Regions from separate parts of the Modestobacter sp. SSW1-42 genome, predicted to be linked through region 3. Evidence: riboswitches for the same ligand, from Rfam matches in the RefSeq annotation. Region 3 holds a riboswitch; each other region holds the start of a gene.

Region 1 (4,858 bases), 140 kb from region 3:
GACCCCGCCGGTCAGGTAGTGCCGTCCGAAGGAGGCGGTCACGAGGTCCGGGTCGGCGCCGAGGACGACCTCGTAGCTGGGCGCGTTGTCCGCCAGCCGGGGCACCGACGCGTTGGCGTCGGCGAGCTCGGGCAGCACCGGGTCGGTCCAGGACGCGGTGCCCACGACCCGGTCGCCCAGGTCCAGGGACAGCAGGATCTCCGTGACGCCCTGGTCGAGGGAGACCACGCGCTGCGGTGGCGCCTCCACGGTCAGCTGCTGGCCGCAGTTGTCGATCACCAGCGGGTAGGTGGTGCCGCCCTCGCCGGCCTCGGCGGCGCTGGGCTCGAGCACCGGCTCGGAGGCTCCACAGGCGGTCAGCGCGCAGACCGAGACCACGGCGGTGGCCACGAGCCCGATCCGGCCGATGGGCGTCCTCATGCTGCCGTGCTCCTGTCCTCGGTGCGCGCGCGGGCCACCCGGCGGATCTCCGGCGGGTCGGGTTCGGCGCACGCCGCTGTTGGGTAAGTGTTGCCTAACCTAACGCACGTCGCCCGCGGCCCCGAGCGCCCGCCGGACCGCCCGATCGCACGGCGACAGATGAGAAACTGCGCCGTCCGCCGTCTGGACGGGTGACGAGACCGGCGCCGGCCGGTCCTGACGCTGAGGAGCCACGCACATGGGTGCCATCAAGGTCCACGAGTTCACCACCGTCGACGGCGTGGTCGACGTCCCGATGTGGACGGTCGACTACGGCTTCCCCGACGACCTGTCGTCCTCGATCGGCGAGCTGACCGGGTCGTCGGCCGGCATCCTGCTGGGCCGCACCACCTTCGAGATGTTCGCGCCGGCCTGGTCGACCCGCACCGTCGAGGACGACGAGGGCGCGCCCTTCTTCAACGACACCACCAAGTACGTGGTCAGCTCCACCCTCACCGACGCCGAGTCGGTGTGGCGCAACTCGACCGTGCTGGGCGGCTACGCCGCCGACCGGGTCCGGGCGCTCAAGGACGAGGTCGACGGCGACCTCTACGTCAGCGGCAGCGCCACCCTGGTGCGGGCGCTGCTGGCCGACGGCCTGGTCGACGAGCTGCACCTCTACGTCTACCCGGTCGCGGTGGGCACCGGCATCAAGCTCTTCCCCGAGGGGACGGCGCAGACGCTGTCGCTGCGCGGCGCCGAGGCCCTGAGCAACGGCGTCGCCCACCTGACCTACGGCCCCGCTGCCTGACCCCTCGGTCCCCTCCCGGGGCCGAAGTCGCGACTTCGGCCCCGGGAGGGGACGACCGCAGGCGTCAGTCCGGGAGGGCCTCGCCGGGCTCGGCGAACAGCGGGAACACCGCCCGGACGCCGGCCTGCTCGAGCGCGGCGTCTGCGCTGCCGGCGGCCTCGGCGGCGGGCGGCGCGACCAGCACCTCGAGGCCGTCGCCCTCGGGGCGGTCGCGGGCGCTGGTGACCAGCCCGGGGTGCTCGGCCAGCAGCCGCTCGGCCTCGGCGCGCAGGTCGGCGGGGCGGAACTCGGTCGGCGCGAGGGTCAGCTCGAAGCCCTGCGCCCCGTCGAGCACGCGGCGCACCGCGGCCGGCGGCTCGCCGAACCAGCGCACGGTCAGCCGCTTCCGGTCCAGGCTGATGCCGGGGGTGCCGTACTCGGGGGCGTCGCCGGCGGCCGCGGACAGCCGCTCGAGCAGGTCGTAGATCGCCGTCGGGCCGCCGGGGTAGACGACGAACTCGCCGCGGCCCACCTGACCGGTCGGTGCCGCCCTCTTCCCCGACCCCTTGCGCGCTGCCACGGCCCCATCCTCCACGCTGGGGCCATGGAGCTCGACGGAGCACGCATCTGGGTCACCGGCGCCTCGACCGGCATCGGCGCCGCCCTGGCCCGCGAGCTGGCCGATCGCGGTGCCCGGGTGGCGATCAGCGCCCGCAGCGTCGACCAGCTCACCGAGGTGGCGGCGGGCCGGATGGCCGTCGTCCCGGTCGACGTCACCGACCGGGCCGCCACCGTCGCCGCCGGGCAGGCGGTGCGCGAGGCGCTGGGCGGACTGGACGTCGCCGTCCTCAACGCCGGCACGTGGTCGTCGTTCCACGTGGAACCGTGGGACTCCCAGCTCTTCAGCGACCACCTGCAGGTCAACGTGATGGGCGCGGTGCACACGATGGAGGCCGTCGTCCCGCAGATGCTCGGCGCCGGCGCCGGGCGCATCGTCGGCGTCGCCTCGGTCGCCGGGTACCGCGGGATGCCCGGCTCGGAGGCCTACAGCGCGGGCAAGGCAGCGCTGATCAACCTGCTGGAGAGCCTGCGCGGCTCGCTGGCGCCGCGCGGGGTCGTCGTCCAGACGGTCAACCCCGGGTTCGTGACCACCCGGATGACCGACCGCAACCGCTTCCCGATGCCGTTCAAGGTCCCCGCCGAGGTCGCCGCGCGCACCATCGCCGACGGCATCGCCCGCGACCGGGCCGAGATCGTCTTCCCGCTGCCGATGGCCGTGCTGATGAAGTTGGTCCGGGTGCTGCCGGTCCGGGCCTGGACGGCGCTGACCGCGTCGATGGCCCGCCGCGGGCTGCACGGCGGGCCGGAGCGCCGGCAGGGCTGAGCCACCCTGCCGACCGGTGGGCCGGGTCCCGCGGCGGCGCACCGGTCGGCGCGGTGGCTCGACCCGCGCGGTCGGGCGGCGGCGGTCTAGGCTCCTGCCACACACACGACAGGGGAGCGCCTCGGCGCTGAGAGTGCGGGCAACCGCAGACCCTCGAACCTGATCCGGGTCATGCCGGCGCAGGGAGTCTGGAGGAGCACCATGGCCGAGAAGGCCGTCCGACCGATCGACGCTGCCCCCGGGACGACGTCCTGGCGCACCGTCGACATCATCGTCACCGCCGTGCTGGGCGTCGCCTTCGGCCTCGTCTTCTGGCTGTGGGCCCTGGTCTTCTCGGCCACGGGACCCGCCTTCGCCGGCTTCCCGCCCGCCCAGGCGGTGCTCTACGGCGTCTTCCTGCTGCCCGCGGTGGTCGCGCCGCTCGTCGTCCGCAAGCCGGGCGCCGCGGTGTTCGCCGAGCTGATCGGCGCCGTCGTCGAGGCGCTGTTGGGCTCGCACTTCGGCAGCACCGTCGTCCTCTACGGCCTGCTGCAGGGCCTGGCCGCCGAGCTGGGCTTCGCCGCGTTCCGCTACCGCCGCTTCGGCTGGCTGCAGGCGCTGCTGGCCGCGGCGCTGGCCGGGCTGGCCGCCACCTTCCTGGACTTCGGCTACTACTACCCGGACTGGACGGCGGCCTGGAAGACCGTCTACCTGCTCCTGGTCGTCAGCAGCACCGTGGTGATCGCCGGCGTCGGCGGCATGGCGCTGACCCGCGCACTGCGCGCCAGCGGCGCGCTGTCCTCGTTCACCGCCGGCCGCACCCGCGTGTGAAGGAGGACCTCGCCCCCCAGGCGAGGCCGGCCCGGTGACCCCGGTCGCAGTGCGGCTGGCCGGCTGGGGCTTCCGGCACGCCACCCGCCGGGCCTGGGCGGTGCAGGACGTCGACCTGACGGTGGCCCCCGGTGAGCGCGTGCTGCTCACCGGGGCCTCCGGCTCCGGGAAGTCGACCTTGCTGCGGGCCCTCGGTGGCCTGCTGGACCCGGAAGCCGGCGACCCCGCGGGTGAGCTGACCGTCGACGGCGCCGTGCCGGACCGGCGGCGGCAGCGGGTCGGCATGGTCTTCCAGGACCCGGACTCCCAGCTGGTGATGACCCGGGCCGGGGACGACGTGGCCTTCGGGCTGGAGAACACCGGCACCGCGCCGGCGCTGATCTGGCCGGCGGTCGACGCGGCCCTGGACGCCGTGGGCTTCGACCTCGGCCGCGACCGGGCGACCGCCGCGCTGTCCGGCGGGCAGAAGCAGCGACTGGTGCTGGCCGGTGCGCTGGCCACCCGCCCGGGGCTGCTGCTGCTCGACGAGCCGACCGCCCAGCTCGACCCCGACGGCGCCGCCCAGGTGCGCGCCGCGGTGCTCCGCGCGGTCGGCGCCCGGGACGCCACCCTGGTGGTGGTCGACCACGACGTGGAATCGTGGCTGCCGCTGGTCGACCGGGTGGTCGAGCTGCTGCCCGGCGGCGGCACCGTCGAGCACGGGGCCGGCTGGCGGCCCGCGCCCCCGCGACTGCCGGCGCGGCGGCAGCACTCCCCCGGCGAGCAGCTGCTGGCCACCGAGGCCGCCGGGTACACCCACCGCGGCAGCGACGTCCCCGGGCTGCGGCCCATCGACGTCGTCCTGCGCGCGGGCCGGACGCTGGCCGTCACCGGCCCGAACGGCACCGGCAAGTCGACGCTGGCGCTGCTGCTGGCCGGGCTGCGGGCGCCCACCACCGGCCGGGTCACCGCGGGACCGGCGCTCACCGCGGGGCTGCGCCGTCTGGAGCGCCCGCCGCACCGGTGGCGGGCCGGTGAGCTGGTGCAGCGGATCGGCACGGTGTTCCAGCAGCCCGAGCACCAGTTCCTCACCGGCCGGGTGCGCGACGAGCTGTCCCTGGGCGCCGGCGACACCGCGCGGGCCGAGGAGCTGATGGAGCGGCTCGGGCTGGCCGCGCTCGCCGAGGCCAACCCGTTCACCCTCTCCGGCGGCCAGCAGCGGCGACTGTCGGTGGCGACCGCACTGGCCACCGCCCCGCGGGTGCTGGTGCTCGACGAACCCACCTTCGGCCAGGACCGCGAGACCTGGGCCGAGCTGGTCGCGCTGCTGGCCGAGCAGCAGGACGGCGACCGGGCGCTGTGCCTGGTCACCCACGACGCCGACGTGGTCACCGCGCTCGCCGACGACGTGCTGGCGCTGGGCCAGGCGGTGGCCGCGTGAGCCTGCCCCTGGCGCTCGGCCCGGCCCGCCCGGTCCCGCTGTCGGCGGTCAACCC
Region 2 (4,858 bases), on a different contig from region 3:
CGAGCTGATGGCCGAGGCCGGCACGTTCCTGGTGCCGACGCTGAGCGCCTACGCGGTGCTGGCCGAGCGCGGACTCGAGTTCGGCCTGCCGGCCGACAGCATGACCAAGCTGGCCGCGGTGGCCGACCGGGGCGCCGCGGCCGTGCGCACCGCCGCCGCGGCCGGGGTGCGGATCGCGCTGGGCACCGACCTGCTCGGCCCGATGGCCGCCGAGCAGAACCGCGAGTTCACCCTGCGGGCCGCGGTGCAGTCGTCGTGGGAGGTGCTGGAGAGCGCCACCCTGGTGGGCGCCGAGCTGCTCGGGCAGGCCGGCCGGCTGGGCGTGCTGGCGCCGGGGGCGGCCGCCGACGTCCTGCTCTGCCGCACCGACCCCTCGGTCGACGTACGGGTGCTGTCGCGGCCGGAGGAGACGCTGGCGACGGTCGTCAGCCGCGGCCGGGTGGTCGCCGGCTGACCGGCCTCCCGCTCGGCGGGGCAGACGGCCTTGCGCCGCACCTGGCTCGCCGGCTCGGTGCTGTTCACGGCGGCACCCTGGCCAGCTGACGGGACGATCCCGTACCGGTTTCCCGCGCGCGCCGCCGCCGTCGTCGGCCCCGGACCTGCCACGCTCGCCCGCACGCTCGAGCGGAGGTGCACCGATGACGCAGCTGACCGTCTCCCCCGGCACGCGTGCGGCGGCCGGCCCCGTGCTGGCGGTCGCCGGCGGGCTGGTCACCGGCGGGTTCGCCGCCTGGGCGTACTACGGCGAGGCGTTCCGGCCGCTGGCGCACAGCTTCGGGCTGTGGATCGCGCTGCTGGCGCTGCTCAGCGCCCGGCGCCCGGTGCGCGAGGCGGTGCTGCGGTCGGTGCTGGCGCTGGCAACCGCAGTCGTGGCGTTCTACGTCGGCAAGGACGTCATGTACGGGATCGAGTACCCCGGGCAGCCGTACGCGGTGGACCTCGGCGAGCTCGTCCAGTGGCTGGTGCTGTCGGTGGTCGCCGGCTCGCTGCTCGGCTGGGCGTTCCGCCGGATCGGCCGCCCAGGGCACGCCGGCGCCGCCTCGACCGCCGCGGCGCTGGGACTGCTGCTCGCCGACGCCTACCGCCGCAGCTCGAACTACCCGGCGGACGCCGTCGTGGTGGTCGGCTTCGCCGTGCTGGCCGCCGTCGCGGTGCTGGCGGTCGCCGTCCGCTCGCCGCGGCAGCTCGCCGAGGTCGCCCTCTGGACGGTGCCGGCGGCAGCCGCCGGCTGGGTGCTCGTCTCGGCTCCCGACCTCCTCGAGCAGCTGCTGATCACCGGCTCCCTCTGACCCAGGCGGACGCCTCTCCCCCGGCCGCCCGGCCGCACCAACGAGGCGGCGAGCCGTTCAGGTCAGGAGGGAGCCGATCAGGATCTCGGTGCCGTCGGGTCTCCAGGTGCGCCAGCGGTGCCCCGGCGGCGCGCCGTCGTCGCGCTCGACCCGGAACCCGTGGTGGACCTTGGTGTGGTGCCGCTCGCAGAGCAGCGCGGAGTTATCCAACGACGTCTCGCCGCCGTTGATCCACTCGACGAGGTGGTGGACGTCGCACCAGTGCGTCGGCGCCCCGCACCCGGCGAACACGCAGTGCCCGTCCCGGTTCTCCACCGCCCGGCGCAGGTGCGACGGCACCACCCGGTGGGTGCGACCCACGTCCAACGGCAACCCGTCGGGCCCCAGCACGATCCGGGTGACCGTCGCGTCACACGCCACCCAGCGGGCCCGCGCCGCCGACAGCGTCGCGCCGAACCCGGTCCGAGCGGCGTCCGGGCCGGTGGACGGGTCGACGAGGTCCTCCAGGTCGACGGTGATCACGACGTGCGGCTTGACCGTCCGCAGCACCGGCAGGCTCCCGCCGGCGAGCTGGTTGTCGGCCAGCTGCACGAGGGCATCGGCATTCTGCTGGCTCCGGGTGCGGGTGTCGCCCTTCGGGCGGTCGGCCTGCACGATCGACTCGAGGGCAGCCTGCACCTTCTCCCCACCCACCGCATCCAGGTCGAACCGACCCGTGACGCTGCCATCAGCGTGCTTCGCGATCGACAACCGCCGCCCCTCGGTCGGGTCCGGTTCGGCGCCGTCGGGATCGAGTGCGGCCTCGAAGGCCCGCACCGCGACGACCAGCGTCTGATGCGGCGCCTCGGCTGCCACGGTCGTCCATGCCTCGTCGAACGGCGCCAGGTCGATGCCCTGCTCCTCGGCTCGGGCCCGTTCCGTCGCGCCGACCGCGTGGGCCACCACGTCCACCTGCCCCGCGCTCACGGCACCCTCGGCGAACCCGTTCGCCAGCACCGGGAAGTGCTCCAGCACCCGTCCCGACCGCACGATCCGCGACGCCTCCGCTGGTGCGAGCCGAGCGCGCCCGACCAGCCACGACCGCATCGTCCTGATGCCGTCGTGCTCCGCGGCCTGTGTCGCCTCTCCGTGCCGCACCGTGCGCGTGAGCTCGGCGCTGGCCCGGTTCACCACCTGCACCAGCAGGGCCACCCGGTCCAGCACCTGACCATCCGACAAGACGTGCAGCTCATCCGTCGCCAGGGCGTCGAGAGCCGACTGCAACTCGCTCACGACACCCCCTCAGCCGTTCGAACAGGTGTACGAATCCTATCCATGACGACCGACCAGAGCAACGCGAAACCGCAGGTCACATGCTCATCCACAGATGTGCCAGACCTCTTGACGCGCAACAGGTCAACCCGATCGGCGACCGGCCGTACGACGTCCCAGACCGCGCGGCAGACTCGCCCGGTGACGACCGACCCGGTGATCTGCTCGGCGAAGGGCTGCCGCGAGCCGGCGGCCTTCCGGCTGATCTGGAACAACCCGAAGCTGCACACCCCCGACCGGGAGAAGGTCTGGGCCGCCTGCGCCCAGCACCGCGACCAGCTCTCCGACCACCTCTCGGTGCGCGGCTTCCTCCGCCGCGTCGACCCCCTGGAGCAGCCCCGGTAGGTTCGCCCGTGCACACGGGAGCCCGGGCGCGGGCTGAGATGGCGGACGTCCCCCGCCGACCGTCCACACCTGATCCGGTTCATGCCGGCGGAGGGAGCTGCCCGATGCTCGCGGCGCGCTTTCACGGAGCCCACCAGCCACTCGCCCTGGACGACGTCCCGGTGCCCGACCCCGGCCCGGACGAGGTGCGCGTGCGGGTGCACGCCGCCGGCGTCTGCGGCACCGAGCTGCACTTCACCGACGGGCTGTACGCCCCGTCCCGGACGCCGATGACGCTGGGCCACGAGGCCGCCGGCGTGGTCGACGCGGTCGGCGCCGACGTCACCGGCTGGGCGCCCGGCGACCGGGTGGCCGTGTACTACTACCTGTTCTGCGGCCGCTGCCGCTGGTGCCTGCGCGGCCGGCAGAACCTGTGCCTGGCCCCGCGCGGCGTCCTGGCCTTCGCCGCCGACGGCGCGTTCGCCGAGCAGCTCGTCGTCCCGGCGCACTGCCTGGTCCGGCTGCCCGATGCGGTGTCCTTCGACGCCGCGGCACCGCTGTGCTGCGCGGGGACGACGGCGGTGCACGCGCTCACCGAGGCTGCGGTCGAACCGGGTGAGGTGGTCGTGGTGCTGGGCAGCGGCGGCGTCGGGTTGGCCGTCGTCCAGGACGCACGCCGGCGCGGGGCGACCGTGATAGCGGTCAGCCGCGACGCCGCCCGCCGCGAGGCCGCGCTGCGCTCCGGCGCCACCGCCGCGGTCACCCCCGGCGAGACCGCTGACGCGGTGGCCCGGCTCTCGGGCGGGCAGGGCGCGGACGTCGTGGTCGAGCTGGCCGGGGTGACGGCGACCCTGGAGCTGGCCACGAGCGTGCTCGGGCGGCGCGGGCGGCTCGTGCTCGTGGGCTACAGCGCCGACCCCCTCACCGTCAGCCCGCTGGGGATGGTGGTCGCCGAGCAGCGCGTGATCGCCAGCGTCGGCAACACCCTGGCCGAGCTGGAGACCGCCGTCTCGCTGGCCGCCACCGGCCAGCTGAGCCCGCCGGTCGCGGCGACGATGCCGTTGTCCCAGGTCAACGATGCGCTCGACCGTCTTCGAGCCGGCGAGGTGACCGGCCGGCTGGTCCTGCACCCCTGACCCTTCGGGGGGCCGTGCAACCATCGACCCCCGTGGCCCGACGCAACAGCAAGGCCGACCCGCTCCCCCGCGAGGTCGGCGTCCTGGCGATCGTGGCCTTCGTCGTCGCGCTCGGCTTCGGTGTCGTGGCCCCGGCCATCCCGCTCTTCGTCCGCGACTACGGCGTCGGGACGACGGCCGTCGGCTTCGCGATCAGCGCGTTCGCCTTCTTCCGGTTCGTCTCGGCGTTCGGCGGCGGGGCGCTGGTCGAGCGGGTCGGTGAGCGGGTGGTGCTCGCCGCCGGGCTCGGGATCGTCGCGGTGACCAGCGGGCTGGCGGGGCTGGCCGGCAACTTCCCGCTGTTCGTCGCGCTGCGGGCGGCCGGCGGCATCGGCAGCGCGATGTTCACCGTGGCCGCGCTGTCGCTGCTGCTGCGCACCTCACCGGCGGCCTCCCGCGGCCGGGCCGCGGCCACGTACCAGGGCGGCTTCATCCTCGGCGGCATCGCCGGCCCGGCCGCCGGCGGCTTCCTCGCCGAGATCTCCCCCCGGGTGCCGTTCTTCGTCTACGCCGCGTTCCTGCTCGTCGCCGGCAGCGTCGCGCTGGTGCTGCTGCGCCCGGCGGCGCTGCCGCCGGCCGACCCGCCGGTCACGCCCGCCGTCGACCAGGGCGGGGGCGGCGAGCCCTCCACCGCCGCGGTGCCCCCACCCGGCACGGACGGCGGTGGGCTGCGCGCGGCGCTGCGCTCGCGGGCCTACCTGGCCGCGCTCGTGGCCAACCTCGGCGTCGGGTGGGTGCTGTTCGGGGTGCGCAACTCCC
Region 3 (4,858 bases):
CAGGTCGGCCAGGTAGGTGCCCTCGGCCTGGATGTCCTGCAGCTGGAAGGTGTCGAGCACCAGGCCCTGGCCGGTGAGAGAGGACTCGGCCTCCTCGGCGACGGCAGAGGCGAACGCCGCCCGGTCGCGGATGATCTCCTCGATCGTCAGCCGCCCGACGATCGAGCGCAGCGCCCCGGCGAGCACCTCGGACGTGAAGGTGTCGATGCCCTCCTGCTGGTTGAGGAAGCGCTGGGCCGCGGCCCGGATCGCGCCCTCGTTGCCGCCCACCTTCACGATCGCGACGCCCTCGAGGTCGCACTTGACGCCCTGCAGGCTCACCGCGCCGCGGATGCCGACCGGGATGCGGCGGCTGGACAGGTCGATCGAGTGCAGCTTCTGCACCACCGGGAGCACGAAGACGCTGGCGCCCATCACGACCTTCTGCCCGGACATGTCGCGGCTGACCGCGCCGTCGGTGCTGGTGACCGAGCGGCCCTGCCGGCCGGTGACCAGGAAGGCCTGGTTGGGCCCGGCGACCTTGATCCGGGAGAGCACCAGCAGGACGAGCAGCAGCACGAGCAGCGCGATGCCGCCGATGGCGATGAGCAGGGTCACGGGGTTCCTCCGGTGTCTGGGAGTGGGACGGTCGTCTCCGGAGCGGTGGAGACGACGTGCACGGAGGTCTCCGTGGGGACGTCGACGACGTAGACGGGCGTGCCCGCGGGCAGCGGGACGTCGCTGCGGGCGTGGTACTTCAGCTGCTGCCCCGCCACGGCCAGCCGCACCTCGCCGAACCCGCCAGGGGGAACCCGGCTGATGACGACGCCCTGGGCCCCGAGCAGCCGGGCAGCGGTGAGCGTGGGCTCGGTGGGCATGTCGCGCAGCGCGGCGGAGAGCCGGACGGCGCCGGCCGCCAGCGGCAGGGCCACCACCAGACCGGCCACCAGCGCCAGCAGCACGGTGGCCGGCCCGGGCAGCTCGGGCAGCAGCGCGGACGCCGCGGCGCCGCCGAACCCGATGCCGCCGAGGAACGCGGCGATCGCCGGGACGGAGAACGGGCCGTCGGCGTCGGCGTGCCCGAGGTCGCCGAGCTCCCCGGCGAGCAGGGAGACGACGAGCACGAGCAGGCCCAGTCCGCCGACGGCGAGGAAGGCCACGGCAACCGGGTCCATGCGCCCTCCCCCTGGGTCTCTGGCGGCCAGAGTCGCAGGTCAGCGCATCATGATCAAGTCGTCTCACCCCGGCGAGCACCCTTTTCGGACGCTGCCGTCCCGATCTCTCAGCCGACGGCGGCGTACTGGTCGGCCACCTCGGCGCGCAGCAGCCTGGTCGCGTAGACGCTCATGTGGGCGATGGAGCCGGCGAACCAGTTGCTCGTCGGGACGTCCGGCCACCCCGCGAGGTCGTCGTACCCGGCCCGGAAGTAGCCGGTGCCCGGCTGCGCCGCGGTGGCGGCGGGGTCCTCGGCGACCAGCGCGCCGTCCACGAACAGCCGCAGCCCGGCGCCGGGCCCGGTGCCCGCCTCGAAGGTGGCGGTGAGCAGGTGCCAACTGCCGTCGTTGTAGCGCGCCGGCGACAGGACGGTCTTGGGCGTCCCGTCGTAGACACCGAACCGCAGCTGACCGCTGTTGGTCATGTAGACCATCCGGTCCCGGGCGCTCGACGTGGCGCCGTTGGTCCCGTTGCCGAACCCGATCAGGTGCCCACCCCGCGCGGTCGTGGTCGCGAACCACAGCTGCGTGGTGAACGACGTCCCGGCCTGGAGGGTGACGCCGACCGAGGACTGGACGAGGCCGGACGTGCCGTCCAGCCGGACCGCCCGCGCGGCGCTGTGGCACGCCGGCCCGGGGACGTTGTACGTCACCCCGCCGACGTAGCTGCCGTCCCCGGAGAAGGAGCCCCGGTTGCGGGCCACGGTGCCGCTGGTCTCCTGCAGGTCCAGGTACTGCGCCGCACCCGCACCCGCCGCCGCCGAGGCGCAGCTGTAGTAGACCGCGGAGCGGAACGAGACCGGTCCGTTGCCGGTGGTGGCGCTGAAGGCCGCCGTGGCGGTGCCCGGGAGCAGGACGGCCACGCCGAGCACGGCAGCTCCCGCGCACGCCCAGCGACCGCGCCGTCCCGACACCGGACGCGCACGGTCGGCGGTCGGTGAGCGGTGCAGCAGCGCCAGGCCGGTGACGGCGGCCAGCCCCACCACCACGGCGGACAGCGGGAGCCAGCGCTGCTGGGAGGCCCAGAGGGCGGGCAGGCCCAGGCTCGGCAGCCGCAGGGTCCCGACGCCGTGCACGCTCGCCGGGTCGACCAGCGCGCTGTCGGCGGTGGGGTTGGCGTCACCCCGGAGGCGGAGCCCGTCCTCCTCGACCGACTCCAGCCGGTGCAGCAGCAGGCTGCCGGGGGAGCCCGGAGCGTCGACGAGCAGCACCTGACCGGGCTCGAGGTCGGCGGTGTCCACGGGGCGGACCACCGTCACGTCACCGGGCTGCACCTGCGGCGCCATGGACCCCGAGGTGACCAGCGTGGACCGCCAGCCCACCACGGCGGGGAGCACGGCGACGAGCACCAGCAGCAGGAGGACGCCGAGGACGGTGCGGGCCAGCGCACTGACGACGAGGGCCGCGCCGGTGCTGCGCAGGCCGACGCGGGCCGGGGGCGCAGCGGTGGAGCGGGATGCGGTCACGTGGTCGGGCTCTCTGACGGGGGCTCTCGGGCGGGCGTCACCCCGGACGGCGGGGCCTGCGACGCAGCAGGCGGTCGGCACCGGCGGTGCGGACGAACCGAGGCCGTCCGGGGTCTCCGGTCGACCGGCCGGCGGTGGGACGTCCCGGTCGCCGGAGCATAGGGCGGCCCGGATGCCGAACCGGGCAGTTGCGACGGTGCGCCATCCGGTGTCGTGGGGCCGGGGCCCGGGTGCACCGGCGGTGCGGCCGGTCGCGACCGTGGTGTTAGCGTCGCCAGCCGACACGGGGTGTCCCGACCGGGACTGAGATCACACCCGTCGAACCTGCTCCAGCTCCCGCTGGCGAAGGGATGTCACGGCGTGGACGCCACCTCTCTGCGCGCTGCCAACGCGGCGCTGCGCGACACCGCACCGCTCGTGCACTGCCTCACCAACACCGTCGTCCAGACGATCACCGCCAACGCGCTGCTGGCCGTGGGCGCGGCGCCGGCGATGGTCGACGAGCCCGTCGAGGCCGGCGAGTTCGCCGCGGTCGCCTCCGCGGTGCTGGTCAACGTGGGCACCGTGCAGCAGCGCACCGCCGAGGCCATGCGGATCGCCGCCCGCGCCGCCGGGGACGCGGGCACCCCCTGGGTGCTCGATCCGGTCGCCGTCGGCGGGCTGACCTTCCGCACCGAGCTCGCCGCCGACCTGGTCGGGCTCGCGCCCGCCGTCGTCCGCGGCAACGCCTCGGAGGTGCTGGCGCTGGCCGGCGCCGGGAAGGGCGGCCGCGGCGTGGAGAGCGTCAACGGCCCCGAGGACGCCCTGGACGCCGCCGGCGAGCTGGCCCGGCGCACCGGTGCGGTCGTCGCGGTCAGCGGGCCGGTCGACGTCCTCACCGACGGGCACCGGGTGGTCCGGGTCGGTGGGGGATCGGTGCTGCTCACCCGCACCACCGGCGCCGGCTGCGCCCTCGGTGGGCTGGTCGCCGCCTACGTGGCCGCCGCCGGCGACGCGCTGACCGGCGCCGTCGCCGCGCACGCCCACGTGGCGCTGGCCGCCGAGGCCGCCGCCGCGACCGCGGCCGGCCCCGGGACCTTCGCCGCCCTGTGGCTGGACGCCCTCGACGCGGTGGACGGCGACGCGCTGGCCCGGGCGCAGGTGAGCTGGTGACCCGGCGGTTCGACCCGGCGCTGTACCTGGTCACCGACACCCTGCTCTGCGCGCCCCGGTCGGTGCCGGAGGTGGTCGCCGAGGCCGTCGCCGGTGGGGTGACCGCCGTCCAGGTGCGGGACAAGACCGCGAGCCGGCGCGAGCTGCTGGCGCTGACGCGCGCGGTGCAGGCGGTGCTGGAGGCGACGCCGCACGTGCCGCTGTTCGTCAACGACGCGGTCGACGTGACGCTGGTCGCCGGCGCCGACGGCGTGCACGTGGGCCAGGACGACCTGCCCGCCGACGAGGTCCGGGCACTGCTGGGGCCTGACGCGCTGGTCGGGGTCTCCACCGGCAGCGACGCCGAGCTCGACGCGGTCCTGGCGCTGCCCGACGGAACCGTCGACCTGGTCGGCATCGGCCCGGTGTGGTCCACGCCCACCAAGCCCGACGCCGGGGGGTCGCTCGAGCCCGCCGGCGTCCGCGCACTGGCCGACCGTGCCCGGGCCGCGGGCCTGGTCACGGTGGCGATCGGGGGCATCCACGCCGACAACGCCGCGCTGGTGACCGGGGTCGACGGCATCTGCGTGGTCTCCGACATCTGCGCCGCCGCCGACCCGGCCGAGGCCGCCCGGCTGCTGCGGAAGGAGACCGCCCGATGAGCGCGGCCGTCGCGCTGACCGTCGCCGGCAGCGACCCGAGCGGGGGCGCCGGCGTCCAGGCCGACCTGAAGACCTTCAGCGCGCTGGGCGCCTACGGCACCGCGGTGCTCACCGCGCTCACCGCGCAGAACACCCGCGGGGTCACCGGGGTGCACGGCGTCCCGGCCGACTTCGTGGCGCTGCAGCTGCAGACGCTGTTCGCCGACGTCCGCGTGCACGCCACCAAGCTGGGCATGCTGGGCACCGCCGACGTCGTCCGCGAGGTCGCCCGGGTGCTGGCCGGCCGGCCCGGCGGCCCGGTGGTCTGCGACCCGGTCATGGTCGCCACCAGCGGCGACCGGCTCATCTCGGCCGAGGCCGTGGACGCCGTCCGCACCGACCTGCTGCCGGTCACCGACCTGCTGAC

What was found. Region 3 has a riboswitch for thiamine pyrophosphate ahead of thiM (hydroxyethylthiazole kinase). Riboswitches for the same ligand answer to the same signal wherever they lie in the genome.
Region 1: it holds a riboswitch for thiamine pyrophosphate, as region 3 does, so the genes downstream of both, ACGBYP_RS20370 (ECF transporter S component) here and thiM (hydroxyethylthiazole kinase) in region 3, are expected to answer to the same signal.
Region 2: it holds a riboswitch for thiamine pyrophosphate, as region 3 does, so the genes downstream of both, ACGBYP_RS18350 (alcohol dehydrogenase catalytic domain-containing protein) here and thiM (hydroxyethylthiazole kinase) in region 3, are expected to answer to the same signal.

What each region holds. Positions count from the first base shown of each region.
Region 1 is NZ_JBISCA010000006.1:233,805-238,662, reverse strand. Features, by position in the region: gene ACGBYP_RS20390 (ABC transporter substrate-binding protein) at 1-420, opposite strand, end outside; gene ACGBYP_RS20385 (dihydrofolate reductase family protein) at 659-1,210, shown strand; gene ACGBYP_RS20380 (hypothetical protein) at 1,275-1,769, opposite strand; gene ACGBYP_RS20375 (SDR family NAD(P)-dependent oxidoreductase) at 1,794-2,573, shown strand; TPP riboswitch at 2,674-2,776, shown strand; gene ACGBYP_RS20370 (ECF transporter S component) at 2,775-3,383, shown strand; gene ACGBYP_RS20365 (ABC transporter ATP-binding protein) at 3,418-4,803, shown strand; gene ACGBYP_RS20360 (energy-coupling factor transporter transmembrane component T family protein) at 4,800-4,858, shown strand, end outside.
Region 2 is NZ_JBISCA010000005.1:211,476-216,333, forward strand. Features, by position in the region: gene ACGBYP_RS18330 (amidohydrolase family protein) at 1-454, shown strand, start outside; gene ACGBYP_RS18335 (DUF6518 family protein) at 639-1,289, shown strand; gene ACGBYP_RS18340 (DUF222 domain-containing protein) at 1,347-2,561, opposite strand; gene ACGBYP_RS18345 (hypothetical protein) at 2,742-2,945, shown strand; TPP riboswitch at 2,950-3,059, shown strand; gene ACGBYP_RS18350 (alcohol dehydrogenase catalytic domain-containing protein) at 3,050-4,060, shown strand; gene ACGBYP_RS18355 (MFS transporter) at 4,093-4,858, shown strand, end outside.
Region 3 is NZ_JBISCA010000006.1:95,856-100,713, forward strand. Features, by position in the region: gene ACGBYP_RS19690 (flotillin family protein) at 1-597, opposite strand, end outside; gene ACGBYP_RS19695 (NfeD family protein) at 594-1,154, opposite strand; gene ACGBYP_RS19700 (LamG-like jellyroll fold domain-containing protein) at 1,262-2,659, opposite strand; TPP riboswitch at 2,934-3,027, shown strand; gene thiM (hydroxyethylthiazole kinase) at 3,020-3,811, shown strand; gene thiE (thiamine phosphate synthase) at 3,808-4,452, shown strand; gene thiD (bifunctional hydroxymethylpyrimidine kinase/phosphomethylpyrimidine kinase) at 4,449-4,858, shown strand, end outside.